DNA from 2 places in the Roseibium porphyridii genome. Region 1 is predicted to be linked to the other one. Evidence: riboswitches for the same ligand, from Rfam matches in the RefSeq annotation. Region 1 holds a riboswitch; the other holds the start of a gene.
The links. A riboswitch is a leader RNA that binds a small molecule or an ion and turns the genes downstream of it on or off. The one in region 1 is predicted to bind thiamine pyrophosphate.

Region 1 (11,914 bases):
TCCCCCGCTGAGCGTTCCATCGATTTCCGAGACCGGGAAAAGCCCTGTGTTGTGCGCCTCGACAGTCAGGCCCTGTTGCGCACCTATCAGCGACGCCGGGTTCCAGTACATAGAGGATATACCACCGCCCGAAGTTCCATAGCCTGCGAATGACAGCCCCTGATAATAAGAGCTTTGCTCACGAAGAGCGAAGCCCCCTGCATGCGCACTGGTCGCAACTACAGATAGAATAATTGCAGAAGTTGTAAGTAGTAGTGTTCTTTTGTCTGCCCACGGCATTACGTTTTCTCCCGTCCTCATGCCCAAGGATGTTTCGTGACATCTCTAGACAGGTTTCCCGGAGAACGAAGACCGATTCAACACGTTAAAAAACTCAATCAGCTTTAAGAAAAACTTTGCTGCAGCGCGAAATACGCCTTAATCAGACAGGTTATTCTCTTAGGCAGGATCATAACACTGACAAAAGGTTCGCTTCTGAGACTGTTTGTCACGTTGGCGACACACTTTCACACGATTGCCTAGAAAATAGGCAATCGAGAGACAACCTTCCGATAACGTCAATTAACCTGTGGACGTTGCGGCTTTGCCACACGTACCCCAAGGGAATATGCCGCCCTTGTTGGACAAACTTCCGCAGAAACACTGGCAATTTGCACAATCCATAGAAAGGCAGATTTGAAGACTGTGCCCCGTTTGGTGACCTCAAAAGGTCTCCGAGATGCCGAAATCACCCCGAATTCAGATCGAATTTTCCAAGAAATCACCTGCTTCAAGGGCACAACCTGTGTGTGTCATCGCCCTGCACATCCATGTGGTTGTTGACGCAACTGCCTGATATGCAGTTGCGAAACCGGCAGTGCCAGACCGGGACGGGACGGCACTGCCGAAAGTCACTTCACACACTGTCGTCTCTGGCTGTCATGAAGCTGCGCATTGCCACGCTGCTCCAGGGACCAAGTCTGTGCTTCGCCGTCTGGTGACTTTCATAGATGCGTTTCGCCAAGGGGTCTTTCTCGGCAAACTCTGTCAGGACGATTCCCGCGGTTTCTTTCAGCGCACTCATGATGTCATCGGGATAAGGCAACACGCTGACGCCGTCTTCGTCCTGAAGCAGCTGTAATGAGCCCGCGTTTTCCCAATCACTTTCAGCAAGTGCCCGTCCGTTCTCCGCACGGCATGCTTCAAGCAAGACACTCTGAAAGTCTTCAGGCAACCGATCAAATGCATCCTGATTGAAAAGGGCTTCACCAGTGCCGTTGGGTTCATGAAAGCCAGGCGAATAGTAGGACTTGGCGACTTTCTGAAAACCCATTGCCCGATCGGACCAGGGACCAAGAAACTCGGTAGCATCGAGAACACCCGATTGAAGTGCTTGAAAAAGTTCCCCAGGCGGCAGTCCCACGGGCGTTGCCCCGAGACGACGCATCACTTCGCCGCCAAGGCCCGGCATCCGGATTTTCAGTCCCTTGAGGTCATCAAGCCCTTGAAGCTCTTTTTTGTACCAGCCGCCCATCTGGACGCCCGTATTGCCCGCCATGACAGGTTTCAGTCCAAATGGGGCATAAAGCTCGTCCCAAAGTGCTTGTCCGCCGCCGCGTTCGATCCAGGAGATATGCTCGTATGGCAACAGTCCGAAGGGGATGGCCGTAAAGAACACCGAAGCCGGGATTTTGCCTTGCCAGAAGAACGATGCCGTATGCGCCATTTCAGCCGTTCCGGCCGACACTGCATCAAACACGCCGAGCGCCGGAACCAATTCACCCGCTGCATAAAGCCGGATCTGAAAACGGCCATTGGACATAGCCGCGACCTGATCGGCTATCCTCTGTGCACTCACACCTGGGCCCGGCAGGTTCTTCGGCCAGGAGGTAACCATCTTCCATTCGATGGGATCAGCATCGTCCGCGATTGCCGGCACTGCGAGCACGGAAGCGCCTGAAAGGGCCGATGCTCCCAGCAAGGACCGGCGGTTGATGAGACGTCCTTCTGACGATTTCATGTCCGTCATCTCATTAGCTCCAAAGGGAATGAAAGTGGTGCACTGGCCCGTGTCCCTGGCCGATGTTGAGCAAATCAGACGCGGCAATAGCTGCCTGTATGTAGCTCTTTGCTGATCTGACCGAGGCTTCAAGCCCCTGCCCCTTGGCAAGCCCTGCGGCAATCGCAGATGACAGGGTACAACCGGTTCCGTGCGTGTTGCCCGTGGCAATTCGAACGTCACGAAGCCAGATCGCCGGCCCATTCGGTGTCAGGAAAAGGTCTGCACTCTCCTGACCGGTTCCATGCCCGCCTTTGAGCAGAACGGACTGCGCGCCCATCTTGAGAAGATGCTCAGCCTGCTCCTGCATCTGTGCTTCTGTTTCGGCGACATCCGTTTCAAGCATTCTGGCCGCTTCGTGAAGATTGGGCGTGATTACCTCCGCGAGAGGTACAAGAAGCTCGATTAGACTGGAGACAGCGCTGGTTTGGAGCAGAGGGTCGCCTGAAGCGGCAACCATCACCGGATCAAGGACAACTGGTCCGGTTGAGTGGGCTCCAAGCCCCTCAGCAACAGCTTCTATGATCGGCACCTTTGAGAGCATCCCGATTTTGGTCGCCCCGACATTCAAATCGGAATAGACGGCATCCATCTGCGCCCGCACAAAATCGGGTGGTATATCGTGAATGGCGCTCACGCCAAGGGTGTTTTGCGCAGTCAAGGCGGTCAGGACGCTGGCCCCATACACGCCGTTTGCCGAAAAGGATTTCAGATCAGCTTGAATGCCGGCGCCACCGCCGGAATCAGAGCCTGCAATCGTCACCGCAATCGCGGTCATGGTGTCCTCCTTCGAAAATCTGGAATTCTGATGCTTAAGCGCTGCGAAGACGGGCTTCGATATCGCTGAGGCTGAGGCTGTAAAGAGCATCGAGCAACTCAGGCACGAACGTGCCCGGGCCCGCTGCCTGACCGGCAGCAACTTCACCTGCAATGTTGAACACCGACAAACCGGCCGCAGCCGCCAATGCTGTGTCCTTCTCGACACTGGCAAATGCTGCCAAAACGGCACCACCTGCACACCCGGTCGCCGTCACGCGCGCCATCAGGGGATCGCCGTTGAGAAGATGGAAATCTCTCTTGCGGCTTTCGATCTTGTCCCGTTCTCCGGTTACGGCAAGAACCGTTCCCTGCGCAATCAGTGCCTCGACATCTGCCCGGTCGTGAAAAAGAGCGTTCTGTTCAGCCTCGTTCAGGCGAACGAGATCCGGCTGAAAAGCCAAAAGCTCCTTGGCGAAAGCGCATCGCACCGGCGACAGGTTCACAAAGACCGGGTCGATCAGGACAGGATGATTGTTCTCCCGCGCGGCTGCCACGGCCAACGGAATGGCTGCACGGCGGGTTTCGTCAAGCGTGCCAAGATTGACCAGAAGCGCATCCGCACCGGCGGCGAAACTCGCAACCTCCTGCGGCGCAATGGTCATGGAAGGAATGGCACCAAGTGCGAGCAGCACATTGGCGGTAAAACCCTGCGCAACGGCATTGGTTATTGCGTGAACGCGCGGTGTTCGCCGGCGCACACGCTGCAGAAGATCAAAAACCGTCTCGGGTTGAAGATCTTGCGTTGAAGCCGCGATTGAGAGGCTCATGTGTTCCCCCCGGGCATCGTCGGTTTCAGGCCGGAAAATTCTGCAGGATTGAAAAAGGCTATTGCCAGAGACATCGTCATCTCAAATCCCTCCGCCGGTACCAGCCGGATCAGGTTCAAGGAGTTGGCAAGTCGCCTCTCAGCCCGCGCCACAATGGCCGGGCACCCCCATGAGATGCTTGCACTGCTAACAAGGCTGACAACGGATTGCAAGTACCTGCCCAAAGGCTTGTCGGCATCTGCAATTGACTGTGGCGAGGAGATGCGCGATGTCCTTGAGAGCAATTTAATCCAACGCGCCAAACGTCCGGAGCTCCGTATGACCCCGTTTTTCGTGATGATCAAATGCCAACTGGGCGAGACCTATCAGGTTGCCAGCGCTATCGCAGATGCAGAAATCGCGTCGGAAGTCTATTCCACCAGTGGCGATTATGATCTTCTGGTCAAGTTCTATGTCGAAAGCGACGCGGATATCGGCCATTTCGTCAATGAAAAGGTGCATCCTATCGATGGGATTCAGGACACCAAGACGATCATTACTTTCAAAGCCTTTTAAGGCACTGCAAGCAGGAGCCGAAAAATGCGCATGATGAAATCCGCCTTGCTATCCGCCACCCTCTGCATTCTTCCAGTCACCGCGAGTGTACCGGCAAAGGCACAAGGCATGCCGCCGGAACAGATCAAGCAAATTCTTGAAGTCACCAAGACCAGCTGGGTGGCCTTCCGGGACTGGGAAGGCCAGGACCTCATCTATTTTACCCACCTTGAAGCCTGGAAATGTGGCATCGACTACGTCTTCTTCGGCCTGAATGGAAGTCCGTTGGAAGAAATCTGGGAGCTGGATGCGTGTGACCCGGACAATCCGAATGCTGTTTTGAAAGACAAGCCGTATCTGGAAATGCCGGACGGCTCTGTTCAATCCATCAGCGTTCAGCTTGTCTTTCCGGACGGCACCAAAAGCACGGTCGAGACCTTCCCCTACAAGCCACAATGACCAACGACACTTGGCACAAAGCCTGACCCTGCGGTCACGACTTTGACGGTGAGGACGCTCTTCGTGCCTTGGTTCTGTCGAGGCCAAGCCTGTGCTCGCGGTAAATCACGAAAATGCCGGCAGCAATGACAATCATCGCTCCGAGCACCACCTCTGTAACCGGCACTTCGGAAAAGATCAGCCAGCCGACGATAATCGCCCACAGCATGTTGACGTAGTCGAACGGAGCAATGGTTGAGGCTTCCGCGTAGCGATAGCTTTGCGTCAGAAAAATCTGTCCGACCCCACCGGCAAGCCCGATCAGAACCAGCAGTCCCGCAGTCGATGCATCCGGCCAGACCCAGGCTTGCCCAGACGCAAGCAGGCCCAAGGGAAAGGTCAGCAAAGACAGCAAGGTGGCAGCACCAGCAAACCAGGTGACGATGGTTGACGTGCGTTCCGTCTCGCACAGCTTTCGCACTGTGATCATGGCCAGCGCGGCAAAACCTGCACCCGTCACACCAATCAGCGCGCCAAGCGCCGAAGCATTGTCGAGTTGCCCTTCCCCCAGATGGGGAGACAAGACGACGAGAATGCCTAAAAAGCCGACGCCGACCGCACTCCAACGGTAGATGCGCACCTGTTCGCCAAGCAGAAAAAACGCGAGAACAACCACGATCAGGGGTGTGGCAAAACCGATCGCGGTCGCATCCGGCAATGGCAGCAGATAGAGCGCAGTAAAGCCGCACACCATTGCTGATAGTCCGACGGCAGCGCGCGTCAGGTGGCCCTTTGGGTTCTGTGTTTGAAAGGCAAGCCCAAGTTCGCCTCGAAAAGCAACCATCAACAGAACCGGGAACAGACCGAAAAAGTTTCGTGCGAAAACAAGTTGACCAATTGGCACGGTTTCAGCTGCGATCTTCAGCGCGGTTGCCATGACGAAAAACGCAATTGTCGAGGCCAGCTTCAGTGAAATACCGAGCATGGGCGCATGACGCGTCATGCCGGTCGGTGCAGGCTGCCGTTTCAATCGGGTTTTCACGCTTGCAAGCGTCATGACGAATTCCAGGAACCGGCGCAATGAAAACGTCTTGCCCGTGATGCACCGGACTGGAAATCACGTGACGTTGAACAGAAACTGCCATCGACTGAAAGCTCAGCCGCATCAAGAAACGGATCGCCTTGAAAAGGCAGTTTTGGGGCGGGGTCTTAAATGAGTAGCCTGAACAGTATCTGTCCTGTGCGCATCATTTGCAACGCCGCTCTTGAAATTCGTCATCAGGAGATACGAGCGCAAGCGGGATCAGACGCCATCCGGCGACGCGGTTTCAAATCGCTGGAACCACTCAGAATGTCTTCTGCCAATCGGACTTTGGTCTGCATCGTCATAGCTTTAGCGCCATGCACAAGCACAGCCCTGCAGCTCTTTTGTCGCAAATCTCTGCCTGTTTGACGCCTGAAATTGTTCTTTCAGGCTGCCAATCCCTAGAGCTTAGCCTCTTTTTCCGACAGCAGTCTCGCCAGTTCTTCCGGCGGCATCGTCTCGCGCTCGGCGATGGACACTTCAAAGCCCTTGAGGCGTTTGTAGATGGAAAGCAGTTCGATAATCGTCGACCAGGAATTCACCAGATACTGGAAGGAATTCGAGACCTGGCCAAACGCCGTCAGGATCTGCTGGACGATACCGTATGTGATCGTACCGGCGACAATCGTTGGTACCAGAATGAAATACGTGAACATGTTGTCGGCCTGCAGATAGAACCCGCGCGCCAGATTGAAATAGAGGTAATGAAAATAGAGACGGAAGTAGTTCTTCCTTACATTGCTGAATAGCTCGGTGAGAGTTGGCGGCTGAGCCCTGTGCTCATGATCCTCACCATAGACGAGCTCTTTTCGGTACGCGGCTTCAACCCGTTGGTTGTGAAACTCAAGTCCGGGCAGCCTGATCCCGACCACGGCAAGCAGAACGGTCCCGAACAATGACCACAAAATGGCTGCGGTGAAGAGAGGCGCGGGGATTTCACCAACAATCGGCAAGGTGCTGACATAAGTCGACAGACTGAAAAGCACAGGAAGGAACGCAATCAGCGTCATGACGGCATCGATCATGGAAACACCCAGGCCTTCCATGATGGAGGCAAAGCGCATCGTATCTTCCTGAATACGCTGCGAAGCACCCTCAATGTGACGAACATTGCCCCACTTGGCGACGTAATAGTCGTTCATCGCGGTACGCCAGCGGAAGATATAGTGGCTGACAAAGAACCTGTTCATCACAAACAGTGCCATCGACAGCCCTGCAATCTGCGCGAACATCAGCATGAGCATGTAAAAATCGGCGGCAACAACGCCTTTGTCGCCTTCCAGCGCATTTTGCAGCGTATCCCCGAAGGGTCGCCGCCAGTTGTTGATCGCCACCGAAACCTGAACCGAAAAATAGGTGATGAAAATGATCAGAGAAGAACCCCAGACGGACCATACATGCCATCTGTGATCGCGCTCGAAATACCACCAGAAACCGCCGAAAAGCACGGTGCAAACGGCGTAGTAGATGTAGAACCACAAGAAGTCGGGTGTCACGAAAAACCTGAGATCGATCGGGGGTGGACCTTCAGGTGCAGTTCCAAGCCCCAGGCTTGGACCAAGGTCACTGGCAAATCCGTACCAGACGATTACTGCAGCAAGCGACCATATCGCGGCAGACAGGAAAAACAGTTTTGGTTTCGGAAAGAAGGATTGAAACACAAGTAAATTCCTGACTGTTCGGTTTAATGAGTGACGATCAGAGCCGCCAGATAGTCAAACTGTGCTTGGTAACGACGAAATCAAGCAAGAAGCTGAATAACACTATTCACACAATTATAAACACTACAGCGTCTAGCCGTAGTCCCAGGTGACACAACAACACTCAAATTCCTGTGTGGCGTCGCTGTGACTTGCACAAAAAAAGAGGCATCTTTTGGATGCCTCTTCTGATGAACAACAATCAACTTTACCGGGCCGCCTGGATTGCGTCCCAGACCCGCAACGGCGTCGCGGGCATATCGAAAACCTTTTCAACGCCTGCTCCGTCTTTCAACGCTACCTGAATGGCATTCATGACCGCAGCCAGGCCACCGATTGTTCCGGCCTCGCCCGCACCCTTGATACCCATGGCATTCGTAGTGGATGGAACGTTGCGCGTTTCAAAGTGAATCTCCGGCAGGTCCGCCGCCCGGATCAATTGATAGTCCAGCAGAGACGCGGTCAACAATTGTCCTTCTTCGTCATAAACCGTGTGTTCGCACAAGGCTTGGCTGATGGCCGAGACCACACCGCCATGCACCTGACCCGTTAGCAGCAATGGGTTCACGGTCACACCGAAATCGTCCACGATGACGTAGTTTGCAACAGTGATGTCGCCGGTTTCCGGATCGATCTCAAGCTCACAGATATGCGTGCCATTCGGATAAGTGTTTTCTGACTGCGCAACTTCTTCGCGAGCGGACAACGTCTCACCGGCACTTGCTACGATCTCGGCAAGAGTAACCTGCTGGTCCGTCCCGACGACGCGTACCACACCGCTTTCAAGTTCAAGATCTTCAATGCCAGCCTCAAGTTTGTCTGCAGCCAGCTCCTTGACCTTTTTGACCAACGAGATACTGGCGTCGCGCACAGATGGCAATCCAATCGGAATGGATCGGGAACCACCGGTTCCACCACCCTTGCGGACACGGTCTGTATCGCCCTGAACCAGGGTGACATCCTCGATGCTGACGCCGAACTGTTCGGCAACAACCTGGCTGTACGCCGTATCGTGGCCCTGACCGTTGGTTTGCGTTCCGATGAGGAGTGTCAGGCTTCCCTTGTCATCAAGCTCAAGAGTGGCTTCTTCGCTGCCGGCAAAGGCACATGCCTCGACGTAGGAACAGATCCCGATACCACGGTATTTGCCTGATTGAGCGCTCTCTGCCTGACGAGCTTTGAAGCCCGCCCAGTCCGCCACTTCAAGTGCTTTGTCGAGGTGGCCGGCGAAGTCTCCGGTGTCATAAAGGCGCCCTGTCTGGGTCGTGTAAGGCAGTTGATCCGACCGAATGAAATTGAGCTTGCGGAATTCGATCGGGCCGAGACCTGTTTCTTCGCCGGCCTTGTCGATCAGACGCTCAAGCACATAGGCTGCTTCCGGACGCCCCGCTCCGCGATAGGCATCGGTCGGAACCGTATGCATATAGACACCATCGATTTTCGCAAAGACCGCAGGAATGTCATAAAGCCCGGATGCCATCGAGGCACCTAGATAGGGGATGAACGGACCGAACTGATTAAGGTAAGCGCCCATGGCAGCTTTCACATGCACATTGAGGCCCAGGATACGGTTGTTCTCATCGAGTGCGAGCTCGGCATGGGTCAGATTGTCCCTGCCGTGTGCGTCCGTCACAAAATGTTCCATTCTCTCACCTGCCCAGCGCACCGGACGCTCCAGTGACCTGGCAGCAATCATCGCCAGCGGGTATTCGCGATAACAGAAGGCCTTGGTCCCGAAACCGCCGCCGACTTCCGGAGTGATTACCTGGATCTCGCTTGCCTCAAGTTCGAGCGTGCTGCAGAGAATATCGCGCACACCATGACCGCCTTGCGTCCCGAGCGTCAGCTTGAAACGTTTATCCGACGTGTTGAATTCGGCGACACAGCCGCGCAGTTCCATGTAGTTGACGACAATCCGGTTGTTGACAACTTCAATCGACACTGTCTTGTCAGCTTTGGAAAAAGCTTCTTCTGTCTTGGCCTGGTCACCATGTCCAAGTGTGAAAGAGACATTGGTTCCCAGCTCCGGCCAGACCTTCGCCGCATCCGGCTTCAAAGCGTTTTCAATGCCGATGACCACATCGAGCGGTTCATAGTCGATTTCGAGCATCTCTGCAGCGTTTTTGGCAAGGTTCAAATCGTCGGCGACGACGAACGCAATAGCATCCCCGACGAAACGAACCGTGTCTTCACACAAAAGCGGTTGAGGTGGCGCTTCGTAGTGGGTTCCATCCAGCTGCTTGATACGAGCGGCCGTCGACAAAGACTTTCCCGCAACGTCCGCGCCGGTGAGAACCATATGCACACCGTCCATCTCGCGGATGTCATCAGCGTTCTCGATCTTGATTTTGGCGTGAGCCATCGCTGAACGAACGACAACGCCATGAAGACAGCCGTCCGGCATATAGTCGCCGGTATAGATCCCCTTGCCTGTGATCAGCGGTTCGTCTTCTTTCCGACGCAATGGAGCGCCGACACCGAATTTCGGAGTGACCATCTGGTTCATGAATTTGGACCTGTATTTTTGGGAAGAACTTCCCTGAGAATTTGCCGCGCAGCGAAGGTGGCTCTGTCCTAGAACATAGTGCCCATAAGCGGTGGATGCCAGAGGGACAGTCAGCCCGCGAGCCTTGTGTCCTTTGAATTGTGCTGCTTATTCGGTTGAATCGAACATGCTCTGAGCAACCCTTTTGGACCACTCGACTTCCGTCAGTGTGCACCAAGCTTTTGGTTTGCGTCAACAAAGCCAACGAAACTACAGTCCTCACACGTCACACAAAAAAGCAGGATCATGGGCGTTCGTAAGGATTATTTGCGCTCCGGTCTTCAGAAAGGCTCCTGCGTGTTTCGTGCGTAAGGTTTTCGATTGCGTCGGCAAGATGAACTTCCTGGATATTGTAATCTCCCCGTGCGACACGAAGCTTGTGAGCCTCGAGCATAACCTCACCCATTGACACTCCTGCAGGTGGTCGAAACCGATAGCTGGCCAATTCGATCAACAACCCGAGCGGATCGCGAAAATAGATTGAATCCATGAAGCCGCGGTCTTTCGGACCGCTATGAGAAATTCCTAGCGCGTCCAACCTGCCAGCAATCTGCCGAAAGGTTGCCTGGGACACGTCAAGCGCCAGATGATGCACGCAGCCGATCGTCTGCGGTGCAGCTTCTGCATCAGGCTTTCGGTCTTCGTTGGTGAAAATGGTGATCAAGCGCCCATCACCCGGATCGAAATAGAGATGGCTCTGATTGGGGTCGTCGAGATTGGGTTGCTCAAAGACAAATGGCATCCCAAGCAATCCCTCCCAGAAGTCGATGGAGGTTTGTCTATCCGCTCCGACAAGCGTGATGTGGTGCACGCCCTGCGTCTGAATCTTGCGCAAAATATCCTCCCCTATCCATTCCGCGATGTCCCAAGATATGCTTTACCGAACCGCAAATTCAAACCTGCGCCTTTTCTTCTGCCAAAATCTGGCTAGTCTTGTTGCAAACGAAACCAATTGCCCATCCTCTTGGAGCACCCTGCTCCCTTCCTATTGCCCTTTGAGGCAGATGCGGCTCAGGACCAGGTATGAACAAGTCCCCAGAAGACCCAGCGCCCGATGAGGGTGAAGGGCAATCGCGCTCCGGCACGATGACCAGACTGACAGCCAGACTGACCAAACTCACCGAGGGGCTGCCTTCGAACACAATCGGGGCACTTTGGATATTGTTGGCGGCTTTTTTGTTCTCCATCATGGTGACACTGATCAAATTTGTTGGTCAGGAACTCAGCGTCTTTCAGATCCTTCTGGTTCGTCAGCTTGTCATGTTGGCAATTGTCGCCCCGACGATCCTGACTGGGTTGCCGAATTCATTGGCGACGCAGCGGCCTTGGCTGCAAATCACCCGTATCGCTTTTGCCTCAACCGCAATGCTTTGCGGCTTCACCGCAATTATCGAGCTGCCCCTGGCCGACGCGACGGCGATCAGTTTCTCCAAAACGTTTTTCGTCACGATCTTCGCGATCTGGCTGCTGGGTGAAACGGTCGGACTGCATCGCTGGGGGGCAACCATTATCGGATTTCTGGGCGTTCTGCTGATGCTGCGCCCGGGAGGCGACACGCTTGTCGATCCTTACGCCGCGCTCGCAATAGCCGGCGCGGCCGGTGCCGGCATGGTGATGATCGTCGTTCGCATCCTTACCCGCACCGATGCACCGGTGACGATCCTGACTTACCAGGCGTTGGGTGTTGGAGTGATCATGAGCATACCGGCAGTGCTGACTTGGCAACCGCCGACGGCGAAGCAATGGCTTCTACTCGTCATGATCGGAGGCATCTCCTGGGCAGCCCAATTGGCCAACATCAAGGCGTTCAAGGCTGGCGAAGCAACCGCCATTGCTTCGTTGGACTACACAAGGCTGCTTTATGCCACCATTTTCGGAGCAGTTGTCTTCAGCCAATGGCCAAGCACCGAAACACTGGTTGGCGCAGGCATCATCATCGCTGCATCCATTTATACCGTCCACCGGGAGGCCCGGAGAGGCAAGAAACTC
Region 2 (11,914 bases), 1.2 Mb from region 1:
GGATGATTGCGCGTTTTGTCAGCGGTGCTGCTTTTTGCGGGACGGCTATGGTGCTGGAAAGTTGGTTGAATTCCATTGCATCCAATGCGTCGAGAGGGCGCATTCTTTCAGTTTACAGGATTGTTGATCTCGCAGCCGTCATGGGCGGCCAATTCATGCTGCCGATCTTTGGAGCAACCGGCAGCGATATCCTGATCGTTTTGGCGATGTTGTTTGCTTTTGCTCTTGTTCCTGTTGCCTTGACGCGTGAAAGCAATCCGGCCGCACCACCTGCCAAAATCGTCAACCCCCTGGCGCTATGGCGGGTGTCTCCTGTTGCGATGGTCGGAATATTCACGATCGGTCTGACGAATGGTGCATTTCGTATGGTCGGACCGGTTTACGCTGAATCGATTGGCCTTGGCCTGGAAACCGTCGCGATCTTCATCGCTCTATGGGTCTTTGCAGGAGCCTTGTTTCAGTATCCGGCCGGATGGATGTCCGACAGGGTCGATCGAAGATGGGTTCTCATCGGCTTCACGATTGCAGCTGGTCTTGCTTGTCTCTTCATTTCGGGAACGTCCAGTCAAACCGATTTGTTCCTGGGGGTTTTTCTTTTTGGCGGATTTGCCCTGCCACTTTATTCGCTTGCAGCCGCACATGCGAATGACCACGCAAAACCCGGACAGTTTGTCGACATTGCTGCCGGACTGACATTGTCATTTGGCTGCGGTGCGGTGCTTGGTCCGTTCATCGCCTCATTGTTGATGGGCATGTTCGGTCCCGCAGCGTTCTTCGTCTATACGGCGACCCTGCATCTGGCTTTGGTGCTTTTTGTCATCTTCAGGATGTTCAGCCGGCAAGCAATTCCGGCCGACGAGCGGGAACGTTTTGTCTGGCTGCTCAGGACATCTCCGATGATCTATCGTCTTGCCGGGGGAGACGGGGAAGAGACCTCCGACAAGCAATCACCGGATGGCTCCGGGTCTGCCTAATTGTCGCCCTGAAAGATCCTATATGCCACGTAGCTGAAAACCACGCGGACCGTATGATTTATTTCGGTTCGAAGACTCGCAAGAGCTTGGAAACCTGTCTATAGTCCGCGCCGTTTGCCCCGGTCCGGTTGCCGGGGTTTGTCATGTTGGCACATACCGACCCGTGTTGCGCAGCGCAATTCAGGCGGTTCCGTGCGAAGACGCTTCAGGAGAGCAGAAACTAAATGGCGAATGTGGTTGTTGTCGGTTCGCAGTGGGGAGACGAAGGCAAAGGCAAGATTGTCGACTGGTTGTCGGAACAAGCCGATGTCATCGTAAGGTTCCAGGGCGGACACAATGCCGGGCATACGCTGGTTATCGACGGTGTCAGTTACAAGCTGTCTCTTCTGCCCTCCGGTGTGGCGCGCGAAGGTAAGTTGTCCGTCATTGGAAATGGCGTTGTTCTGGACCCGCATGCGCTTGCTGAAGAGGTCGAACGATTGAGCGCGCAGGGTGTTGTCGTTACGCCTCAAAGCCTGCGCGTTGCCGAAAACGCGACCCTGATTCTGTCTCTTCACCGAGAGCTCGACGCCCTGCGTGAAAACTCAAACACCGGTACGCGTATCGGCACCACCAAGCGTGGCATAGGTCCTGCCTATGAAGACAAAGTCGGACGGCGCGCAATCCGGTTGATGGATCTGAAGAACCTGACGACGCTACCGGCCAAAATCGATCGCCTGTTGACGCACCACAACGCGCTGAGGCGTGGCCTGGGGCAAGAGGAAGTTTCCGCTCAGGCCATCTACGACGAATTGGCGAGTGTTGCCGACAAGGTGCTGCCCTATATGGACAAGGTCTGGTACCTGTTGGACGAACAGCGCCGCCAGGGCAAGCGCATCCTGTTTGAAGGAGCGCAAGGAGCATTGCTCGACATCGATCACGGTACCTATCCGTTTGTCACGTCTTCCAATACCGTGGCCGGTCAGGCGGCAACGGGCTGCGGGCTTGGCCCAGGCTCCGTTGACTATGTACTTGGCATCACCAAGGCTTATACGACCCGGGTCGGTGAAGGTCCGTTCCCGACCGAACAGGAAAATGAGGTCGGCGAATTTCTTGGAACGCGCGGACATGAATTCGGAACCGTGACAGGCCGGCGCCGGCGGTGCGGCTGGTTTGATGCAGTTCTTGTGCGCCAGACTGTTTGCACATCGGGCATCAATGGCATTGCATTGACGAAGCTCGACGTTCTCGACGGTCTTGATGAAATCAAGATTTGCATCGGCTACGAACTTGACGGCGAACGGATCGACTACCTGCCTGCTTCGCAAGGTGCTCAGGAGCGGGTTGTCCCGATCTACGAATCACTGCCGGGATGGAAAGAATCCACCGAAGGGGCTCGCAGTTGGGCGGATTTGCCGGCGCAGGCCGTCAAATATGTGCGTCATGTAGAGGAATTGATTGGTGCGCCTGTGGCGCTTCTTTCCACCAGCCCTGAGCGGGATGACACAATTCTTGTGCAGAATCCTTTCCAGGATTGAGATCTGTGTCTGGAAAAACACATTATTGAACGAGATAGTGGCGTATTGCGAATCAGAACAAACAGTGCGCCCCGTCATGGGACAGGCTAGCGTGTCCCATGAACTTAGACAGTGGTAGAAAAGGTATTGTAGGGAATTCGGTTGAAGCTTAGCGTGCGAAGATTGTCCCTTGGCTTCAAAAACTTGCTATAAGCCTGAGAAAGATCCGACACTCAGGCCAGCAGACGAATCCCTGCAGTCGGCCGGTAGGCAGGAAGATGGCTGATTACTATTCGATATTGAAGAAAACGATCGCGTCTTTGCCCGAGAACAACGGTGCTGCGCGCCGAAGCGTCTACAGCCGTGCCCGCAACGCCATCGTCAACCAGTTGAAAGCGTACGAACCGCCGCTTGCACCCTCCGAGATAACGGCTGAGCAACTTCGTCTTGAAGAAGCTATTCGCAAGGTTGAAGCCGAAGCGGCTCGTGAAAGTCTTGGTCTCAGTCCGACTGGAGCTGCGGGTGGCGAAGCTGCGCCAAAGGCATCAGAGCCAGCACCGGAGCCAATGGCAGAGGCACCAGTTCAGGCGTCTCAGGATCCGCCGAGGGTTGAGCCCGATGCGCCAGCTCCCGCGATGGAAGACACACCTTCGCCATTGAAAGAGACCCTCACGGAAGCCGAAGGTCTTGGAGTGGCCACGAGCCAGGCCGTGCAGCAGGCGAAGGAAGCCGTTGATCCGGTAGCTGCCGAGCAGGCCGCATCCGACCCGGTTCCAGAACGCAAAGAACCGGCATTTGATGCTCCGGCACCTCAAACTGCTAATGCGGACCCTGTAGCTGCGGAGCAGGCTGGCGAACCGGGATTGGCGGCGGACGCAGGGCTTTATGCCGACGAACCTGCGCCGGCTGCAAAGGAAGAGCCGACTAAGAAGGCCAAGCGATCACGCAAGGACCGCCCGAAGGCTTCCGACGCTTTGCGCGGCGACAGTGCGGGAAAGCGTTGGTTGCCAATCGCAATCGCAGCAGTCTTGGCGCTTGCTGTTGTTGGTGCAGGTGCCTATTTCCTGCTCTCGATCGGCGGACAGAACTCAGAAGAACGTGTCGCAAGTCAAACGGAAGACACCTCGAGCGCAGCTGTTGTGCCGCCGAGCACGGACACCCAGGTTCCCACAAGCGAAGTGCCAACGGACGACAGCGATTCCTCAAAAATCTCAGACAGGTTGCTGGATGGCGGCGAGGGTGTCAGCGATGGAGATGTGGTAGCTCCGGACGCCAGAACCGTTACCACCACAACAATCACGCCGCAGGCTGACGAGCCGGCTCCAACGCCCTCGCAGCCGTCGATCGTGACCAGTATTGAAAGCGAACCGGCTCCGACACCACCGGCAGCCGATGCTGCTCCGGTTCCGGGTATCGAAGCCACGCCGCCGGCCCCGGCTGATGACAACCTTGTGGCTGTTGCACCTGAAACACCGGCGACCACTGACTCACCTGTAAGCCAGGACAACGGCATACAGCGCTCCATTCTCTACGAAGAAGGCGAAGACACCGGTGGCTCCGGAACAGCCGCACAGGGAGCGGTTGTCTGGAACATCGAAGAGGAAACCAATCTCGATGGCAGGTCGCAGGCGGTGCTGAGCGCTGAAATCGAAATTCCCGAACGCGACGTCAAGGTCGATATTCGTATCAAGCCCAATGACGACACCTCACTTCCGGCAAGTCACCTTGTTGAGATCAAATACGAGTTTCCGGAAAACTTTGCCTCTGGAGATGTCGTCAACGTCCCAGGTCTTGTGATGAAACCGACTGAAGAAGCCCGGGGCGATGCGCTGATCGGTGCGTCGGTGAAAGTGTCTCCCGGTTTCTTCTGGATTGCACTTTCGAGCCTGCCCAATGAGCAGCAACGCAATATGGCTCTTCTTAGGGAGAGGGGCTGGATCGATATTCCGATGCTGTATGAAAACGGCAAGCGCGGTATCCTGACACTCGAAAAAGGTGCTGCTGGTGAAGATGCCGTTGAAAAGGCGATTTCATCCTGGCAAGCGGGCTAACAGCCAGGGCTTTTCCGAAATTTCAAAAACAGATCGTTCCATGTCTTGCCTTTTTCCAAAAGGTTAGGCATGGTCCGTCTCGGTCCGAGGGGTGTTCCGTGTTGCGGAACTGAGATGGCAAGTTGCCGAACCCTTAGAACCTGATCCGGGTCATGCCGGCGAAGGGACGGAATCCTTAGCCAAATCCCGGATCTCCATTGTCAGTGTCGGTCTGTCCGACGACGGGAGATCCTATGTCTGTTTGCTTGAAAGAGCAGAGGTTTGATTTTTGGAACAAGCCTCTCGATCATAAGCCGGTTCCAGAGCCGTTGAACCGCCTTTTGGAGGCGGTATGAGCGCATTCCTGACAGTTTGTGGCAAGTTTCTTGTGGGAGTCCTGGTCATTTTTGGCATTTGGACGCTGCTGGTCGTTTTGTTTGAGCCGCCTTCATTCATGCTTCCCGGACCGCTCGAAGTGCTGCGGTCATTCCCTGCAAACGCACCCTTTTTGTTGCACCATGCCGGTATCACCGCGCTTGAAACGGTGATCGGTTTTGTCCTCGGCGTCAGCTGCGGGGCGATGCTTGCTGTTTGGATCTGGCTTTATCCGTTGGCCGGACGGATCGTTATGCCGACCATCCTGGTGACGCAGGCTTTGCCGGTTTTTGCCATTGCACCGGTCCTTGTTCTCTGGCTCGGGTTCGGCATGTCATCGAAGATTGTCATGGCCATTCTGGTCATCTTCTTTGCGGTCACCTCAACGGTTTACGACGGTCTGAGGCGACTCGATTCTGGGCTTGTCGATCTGGCGCGCCTCTACAGGGTTCCCCGCTTTCGTGAACTTTGGGTCTTTCGCCTGCCGGCAGCACTGCCCGCCTTCGTATCTGGCATTCGTGTGGCCGCCGTTTTTGCGCCGATTGGCGCTGTGGTTGGCGAATGGGCGGGCGCCAAAGGCGGCCTTGCTTTCATCATGCTTCAGGCGAACGCCCGCGGGAATGCCGATCTTCTGTTTTCTGCCGTCATCCTGCTCGCCCTCATGGTGCTCGCTCTGCGCTATGCGGTTGAGCATCTCAGCAAACTTCTTGTTCCATGGCAGGTCGAAGACTGACTGCCACAATCTGGAGGATTGAATGAAAAAAACACTCATGTCTTTGACAGTTGCCGCCGCCGTGCTTTCGGCGGTACCTGCGCATGCTGCGGACAAGCTGACGGTGCTTCTGGACTGGTTCACCAATCCGGACCATGCACCAGTCATCACCGCTCAGACCAAGGGCTTTTTTGAAGCCGAAGGCTTGGAAGTTGAATTGATCGAACCGGCTGACCCTGCAATGCCACCCAAGCTGGTGGCTGCCGGGCAGGGCGATATTGCAATTTCCTATCAACCGACTTTGCACGCGCATATCGAGGAAGGACTGCCGGTCGCCTGGATTGGCACGCTGGTCGAGACGCCACTGAATTCCCTGATCGTTCTGAAAGATGGTCCGATCAAGGAAATCGCAGATCTCAAAGGCAAGACGATCGGATTTTCCGTGTCCGGATTCGAAGATGCGATGCTTGGACAAATGCTGCGTTCGGTTGGTCTCAGCATGGACGATGTTGAGTTGATCAACGTGAATTTCGCGCTGTCGCCTGCCCTGATGTCAGGTCAGGTCGATGCGGTGATCGGTGCCTATCGCAATTTCGAGCTCACACAGATCGAGATTGAAGGCAAAGAAGGCAAAGCGTTCTTCCCAGAAGAGAACGGCGTTCCGGTTTTTGACGAGCTGATCTATGTCGTGAACAAGGATCAGGTTGAAGACCCGCGCTATGAGAAGTTTCTCGCAGCTGTTGAAGCTGCGACGGTTTATCTGACCAATCATCCTGATGAAGCTTGGAATGCCTTTATCGAGGCCTATCCCCATTTGAATGATGAGCTTAACAAGCGCGCTTGGGCAGACACATTGCCAAGGTTTGCAAAGCGTCCGGCAGCTCTTGATGAAGGTCGGTATCAGCGTTTTGCCGAGTTCATGGCGGAAGCCGGACTGATCAGCAAGGTCGTTCCGGTGGAGACATACGCAGTCGAGATCCGTTAAAGGCTTTTTGCGAACCGGCAGCGCCGACTATTGTGCGGCGCTGCTGGTGGGCTCCACCGTTTTGAGGTTTTCCAGCATGTCCTCAAAGCGGCCGTAAAAGTCCATCAGGGACGGCGCCAGAAGCAATGCGCTCTGCAAGGCGTCCTCTGCCGCCTGAATGTCATTTTCCGCGACGGCGCTGAGCAGACTGATATGCGTTGCCTCCAGTTCGCGGAATTCCTCCGAGTTCCGTAAGCCCTCATCACCGAGCAAGGCGAAAAGTTTGATCGGCTCGCTTTTGCCCTTCAGGTCAATTTCGCCGGCTTCGAGATAGGCGAAGGTTGGTGCCGCGTTGCGCGTATCTTCTGAAACGAGAAGTTCCGAACCAACAGCCTTGCAGCTGGATTCAATCCGCGAGGCCACGTTGACGGCGTCTCCGATGACCGAATAGTTGAACCTTCTGGCTGATCCCATGTTGCCGACACAGGCTTCACCGCTGTTCAGCCCAATGCCGATCTTGACCGACTGCGATTTCAGTTTTCTGGCTTTGAAACGGAATGCATCCCGGGCATTCAGATCATCCACGACCTTGAGCATGGCAAGGCTTGCACGGCAGGCCATGGCGGCATGGTCCGGTGTGTGCAGCGGTGCGTTCCAGAACGCCATGATGCTGTCGCCGATATATTTGTCGATTGTTCCTCCTTCTGCCTGGATGGCATCGGACAAGGGCGACAGAAGCGTATTCAGAAAACTCACCAGTTCTTCCGGTGTCAGCTGTTCAGATATCGGGGTGAAACCGCGAATGTCCATGAACAGGATTGTCATGGGTCTGATTTCGCCGCCGAGCGCCAGCTGTTCAGGCGTTTGTTCCAGCTGGTTTACGAGATCGGGAGACAAATACTGGCTGAAGGCCTGTCTGACGAATTTCTTCTCCCGTTCGGTGAGAAAGTAGAGCAGCGCAGTCGCGGCGGTGAAAACAAGCAAGACCGTGAGGCTGGTGTAGATCGGGTCGATCAGCAGACCGTTGTTCCAGAAGAGGTATACAGATCCGCCGATCAACCCGGTCACCATCAGGCCGCCGAGGACCGCGGTGCCGATGCTGCCGATTGCGGGCATGGCCAGAATTATGATGGCACCTGCCAGAAATGTTGCAATGATTTCCAGTCCGTTGGCCCAATCAGGCCGCGACAGATATTGATCGAAAAGGATTTGCTCCAACGCCTGAGCATGGATGGATACACCAGGGACCTGTTCACCCAGGGGCGTTGCCCTGATGTCCCGAAGGCCGACGGCGGATGTTCCGACAAGAACGATTTGCCCCTCGAAATATGGAACGAGATCAGCAAGTTTCTCCTGATCGTAAAGGTCGCGCGCAGATACGTACCGTTCCGGGAAATCCCTGTCAGAGGTAAAATAAAGCCAGAGTTCGCCTGCAGCAGTCGTCGGGGGAGTGAAGTCGCCGATCTTTATGGCCGTAACAGCCGGATCACCGGTGGCGCTTTCTGAACTTGAGCCGGTTGACCTTGCGATGATGCCGCTTGCGCCCTGTGCAACTCGCAACGCTTCAGCGACGAGGCTCGGGTAAATCTGTTCACCGTCACTGACAATCAGGGGAACCCTCCGGACAATGCCCTCTCTGTCATCTTCGGAAATCGATATCGAACCAATGCCACTGGCCGATTTCTGCAAGACTTCAAGGTTCGTGACCGCAGCAGGAAACGGTGGAAGAAAGGATACCGGATCCTGACCACCAAATGCCGTCCCGGCAATTTTGACCGGTTTGCTCCCGGTTTCATCCGGCGTCACGGCGAAACCAAGCACGACTGGTGCCTTGGCAATGGCATCCGCAAACTGCTCGTCATGGTCGGGAAGGATCTCAAGGGCTTCCAGCACCTCTCTCGGCGTTGTCGCGGCCAGAGAGTTTTTTAGCTGAGCAGGCGATGTTCTGTCCGGTTCGGAAAAGACCACATCAAAGACGATTGTTGCAGCGCCGAGATCCGTCAGTACACGAACCATCTCCGCGATTTTTGTGCGGGGCCAGGGCCATTGCCCGATTTCAGCAATCGATGCTTCATCAAGGTCGACGATGCGGACCGGCGCGGTTTGATAATCTCTTGGATGCAGACGCTGATACTGATCGAATGTCAGCTCTCGAATGGACTTCAGAAAATCCGGATCGGCGGTTCGAAGCCCGGTCATGAAAGCGAGGATGACGCAGGCGATCATGGCGACAAGAGCGCGCTTGGACGACAGTGCTTTGAGAACTCGGCGCATGGCCACCCATTTCGTTAAGACCGGGTCAGACTAAATTCAGGTCTGAGGGTTCGCAAGCGAGAGGGTGGCGCCGAGCTAAAAGAAAAAAACGCTGGAGCGGTGGCTCCAGCGTCTTCGGGCAGTCCGTAATGTTCCGATTTAAGCGACGGGTGCGGGTTGATCCTTCGCACGCGCGCTGTTGCGAACGGCTTTCTGGACTTTTTCGAATGCGCGGACTTCGATCTGGCGAACGCGTTCGCGGCTAACGCCGAATTCCCCGGAAAGGTCTTCAAGCGTCATCGGATCCTCAGAAAGACGGCGAGCCTCAAAAATCCGGCGCTCCCGGTCGTTCAAGACGTCCATGGCGTCGCTCAGCATTTTGCGGCGCTGGTCGAGCTCTTCCTGATTGGCGAGCAGTGTCTCCTGGCTGTCGCTTTCGTCGACAAGCCAATCCTGCCACTCGCCTGCATCAGCTTCGGCGCGCACCGGGGCATTGAGGCTGGCATCACCGCCCAGACGGCGATTCATGGAAATCACCTCTTCCTCGGAGACACCGAGGCGGGTGGCGATTTCTGCTACCTGATCCGGCTTGAGATCGCCTTCGTCCAAAGCCTGGATTTTGCCTTTCAGGCGTCGCAGGTTGAAGAACAGGCGTTTCTGGTTAGCAGTGGTTCCCATTTTGACGAGTGACCACGAACGCAGAATATATTCCTGAATAGCGGCCTTGATCCACCACATGGCATAAGTCGCGAGCCTGAAACCTTTGTCCGGCTCAAAGCGCTTCACCGCTTGCATCAGACCGACGTTGCCTTCAGAGACCACTTCTCCGATCGGCAGGCCGTAGCCGCGGTATCCCATAGCTATTTTTGCAACAAGGCGAAGGTGAGAATTGACCAGGCGTTCAGCTGCAGCGGGGTCTTCATGCTCTTTGTAGCGCTTGGCGAGCATGTATTCTTCCTGCGGCTGCAGCATCGGAAACTTGCGAATCTCATCCAGGTAGCGGCTCAGGCCACCTTCCCCTGCGGTGAGTGTCGGTACGTTCTGGGCCATAACATGCGCCCCCTTTCGTCAAGTCTACATCCGGCTTCTCCGGTTGCTCCGCTTAAGGCGCAAGCAAGAATGTTTGGGAGAAAACAGACGCGATATCGTGTCCATTACGGCACACAAGAGGTTTTAATATAGGTAGATTTTAGGCGATTGCATGGGCGGAAAACAGAATTCATTCCTAAAATTTTTGTAATCCGGACAAAAGTTTTGCGAAATCAGGTGGGTAAGGGCTCTCAAAACGCAAAGTTTTACCGTTTACGGGATGCTCGAAGGCCAGCAATCCTGCGTGCAATGCCTGCCTGCTGAAGTCGCCCACAAGGGTTCTGAGTGGGTCTTCAAGCCGATTGACCTTCGTTTTGAAACCGGACCCATAGTCGTTGTCGCCGATCAGCGGATGGCCGATATGGGCCATATGAACTCGGATCTGATGCGTGCGGCCGGTTTCCAGCCGGCACTCCATCAAGCTGGCAAGCGCCGGTTGATCGTCTTTTCCGAACCTTTCCTTCACTTGCCAGTGAGTTATGGCCCGACGGCCGGAGGTCTTCACCACGGCGATCTTCTGTCGGTTGGACTGTGACCTTGCCAGGTTCGCGTCAATTGTTCCTTTGAGGCTCGAAGGCGCACCCCAGACAAGCGCTGAATAGGCCCGTTCGAGCGGACCAGTGCGTCCGTGATCGGCAAATTGAGCTGCCAGTCCCTGGTGTGCCTGGTCGGTTTTGGCCACGACGAGCAGGCCTGAAGTGTCCTTGTCGATGCGGTGAACGATCCCCGGGCGCTTGATACCGCCGATACCAGACAGGCTATCGCCACAGTGATGGATGAGCGCATTGACCAAAGTGCCTGTCCAGTTGCCTGCACCTGGATGCACCACCAGACCCGCCGGTTTGTCGACAACAATCAGGTGTTCGTCTTCAAAGACAACATTTATCGGAATATCTTCGCCTTGCGGTTCCGGGTCCTCCGCTTCAGGTAAAGTCAGACAAAGTGCATCACCTTCATTGACCCGGTATTTAGGCTCCACTATTTTCGCGCCGCCGACGGTGACGTCTCCTGATTTGATCAGGGATTGGATCCTATTGCGGCTAAGAGCTTCCAGATGAGCTGCAAGCACTGCATCCAGACGCCCTCCAGCATCGGCTGCATCAACCGTTAAACTGAAATCCGGCTCCAGGTCAGCCGGATCTTCGTGGGAATTTTCTGTCATGTCACAACCTGATTTTCGGGAAGACGCTGATGAGGCGCCGCTTGATCCGGCTGCCCAGAAGCTTCAGGTAAAACTGAGACGCCTGCTGCTTGGCTCATCCCTGATCATGTTTGCCGGTCTGATCGCTGTCTTTGCAGCTATTCTTTACAAGATCAACACAAATGACGACGGTCCGGCAGAAGGCGGTGTCGCAGCAACTGTTGCGGTTGGCCCGGACGCGGAGGTGCTGTCTGCCGATCTTTCCGACGGAATGCTGCTCGTGTTGGTCCGCGAGGGCACGAAGACGGCCTTGTTGCGTTTTGATGCCCTGACGGGAAAAAACCTGGGCCGAACGGATTTTGTCTCACGTTGATCGCCTTCGGTTCGCATCAACTTCGACACTCCGGCGTTGATAAACCTTCAGGTGTGAAAAAAATGATCAAAAGGGGTTGCGTCATGCTTTGCGCAGCCTTATACGCACGGTCCTTGGCTTGAAGCTTTTGCCATTCAAGCCCCGCGCGCCCATCGTCTAGCGGTCTAGGACGCCGCCCTTTCACGGCGGAAACACGGGTTCGAGTCCCGTTGGGCGTGCCAACTTTTCTCGAAAAAACGGCAGATGCCCTTCGGCAAATTGGTCAGGTCACGCTGTTTCCTGCACTTTCAATTCATCAAGCAGATTTTTCGGTCAGCTGTCGGCCGGTTTCAATCATGTCCACTTCAGCTTCGCTGGCAATGCGAGCAAACTCAGGATGCGGGCAATGATCGGTTACAAAGGTGGTTACCTGTGACAGGTGTCCGACCCGGACCGGGGCTGTGCGCTCGAACTTGGTGCTGTCGGCAGCCAGAATGACGTGACGGGCGTTGTCCATGATGGTTTTGG

Region 2: linked by a shared signal. The riboswitch ahead of K1718_RS05335 (ABC transporter permease) and the one ahead of thiM (hydroxyethylthiazole kinase) in region 1 are both predicted to bind thiamine pyrophosphate.

Annotation. Positions count from the first base shown of each region.
Region 1 is NZ_CP120863.1:2,308,947-2,320,860, reverse strand. Features, by position in the region: gene K1718_RS10845 (OmpP1/FadL family transporter) at 1-279, opposite strand, end outside; gene K1718_RS10840 (TRAP transporter substrate-binding protein) at 896-2,008, opposite strand; gene thiD (bifunctional hydroxymethylpyrimidine kinase/phosphomethylpyrimidine kinase) at 2,013-2,816, opposite strand; gene thiM (hydroxyethylthiazole kinase) at 2,851-3,624, opposite strand; TPP riboswitch at 3,693-3,803, opposite strand; gene K1718_RS10825 (Lrp/AsnC ligand binding domain-containing protein) at 3,943-4,179, shown strand; gene K1718_RS10820 (hypothetical protein) at 4,204-4,617, shown strand; gene K1718_RS10815 (DMT family transporter) at 4,652-5,653, opposite strand; gene sbmA (peptide antibiotic transporter SbmA) at 6,082-7,341, opposite strand; gene K1718_RS10805 (xanthine dehydrogenase family protein molybdopterin-binding subunit) at 7,589-9,886, opposite strand; gene K1718_RS10800 (VOC family protein) at 10,170-10,760, opposite strand; gene K1718_RS10795 (DMT family transporter) at 10,949-11,914, shown strand, end outside.
Region 2 is NZ_CP120863.1:1,116,857-1,128,770, forward strand. Features, by position in the region: gene K1718_RS05320 (MFS transporter) at 1-974, shown strand, start outside; gene K1718_RS05325 (adenylosuccinate synthase) at 1,199-2,491, shown strand; gene K1718_RS05330 (hypothetical protein) at 2,749-4,521, shown strand; TPP riboswitch at 4,599-4,705, shown strand; gene K1718_RS05335 (ABC transporter permease) at 4,853-5,608, shown strand; gene K1718_RS05340 (ABC transporter substrate-binding protein) at 5,631-6,572, shown strand; gene K1718_RS05345 (CHASE2 domain-containing protein) at 6,600-8,825, opposite strand; gene rpoH (RNA polymerase sigma factor RpoH) at 8,964-9,854, opposite strand; gene K1718_RS05355 (RluA family pseudouridine synthase) at 10,030-11,055, opposite strand; gene K1718_RS05360 (hypothetical protein) at 11,054-11,407, shown strand; tRNA gene K1718_RS05365 (tRNA-Glu) at 11,553-11,628, shown strand; gene K1718_RS05370 (DeoR/GlpR family DNA-binding transcription regulator) at 11,703-11,914, opposite strand, start outside.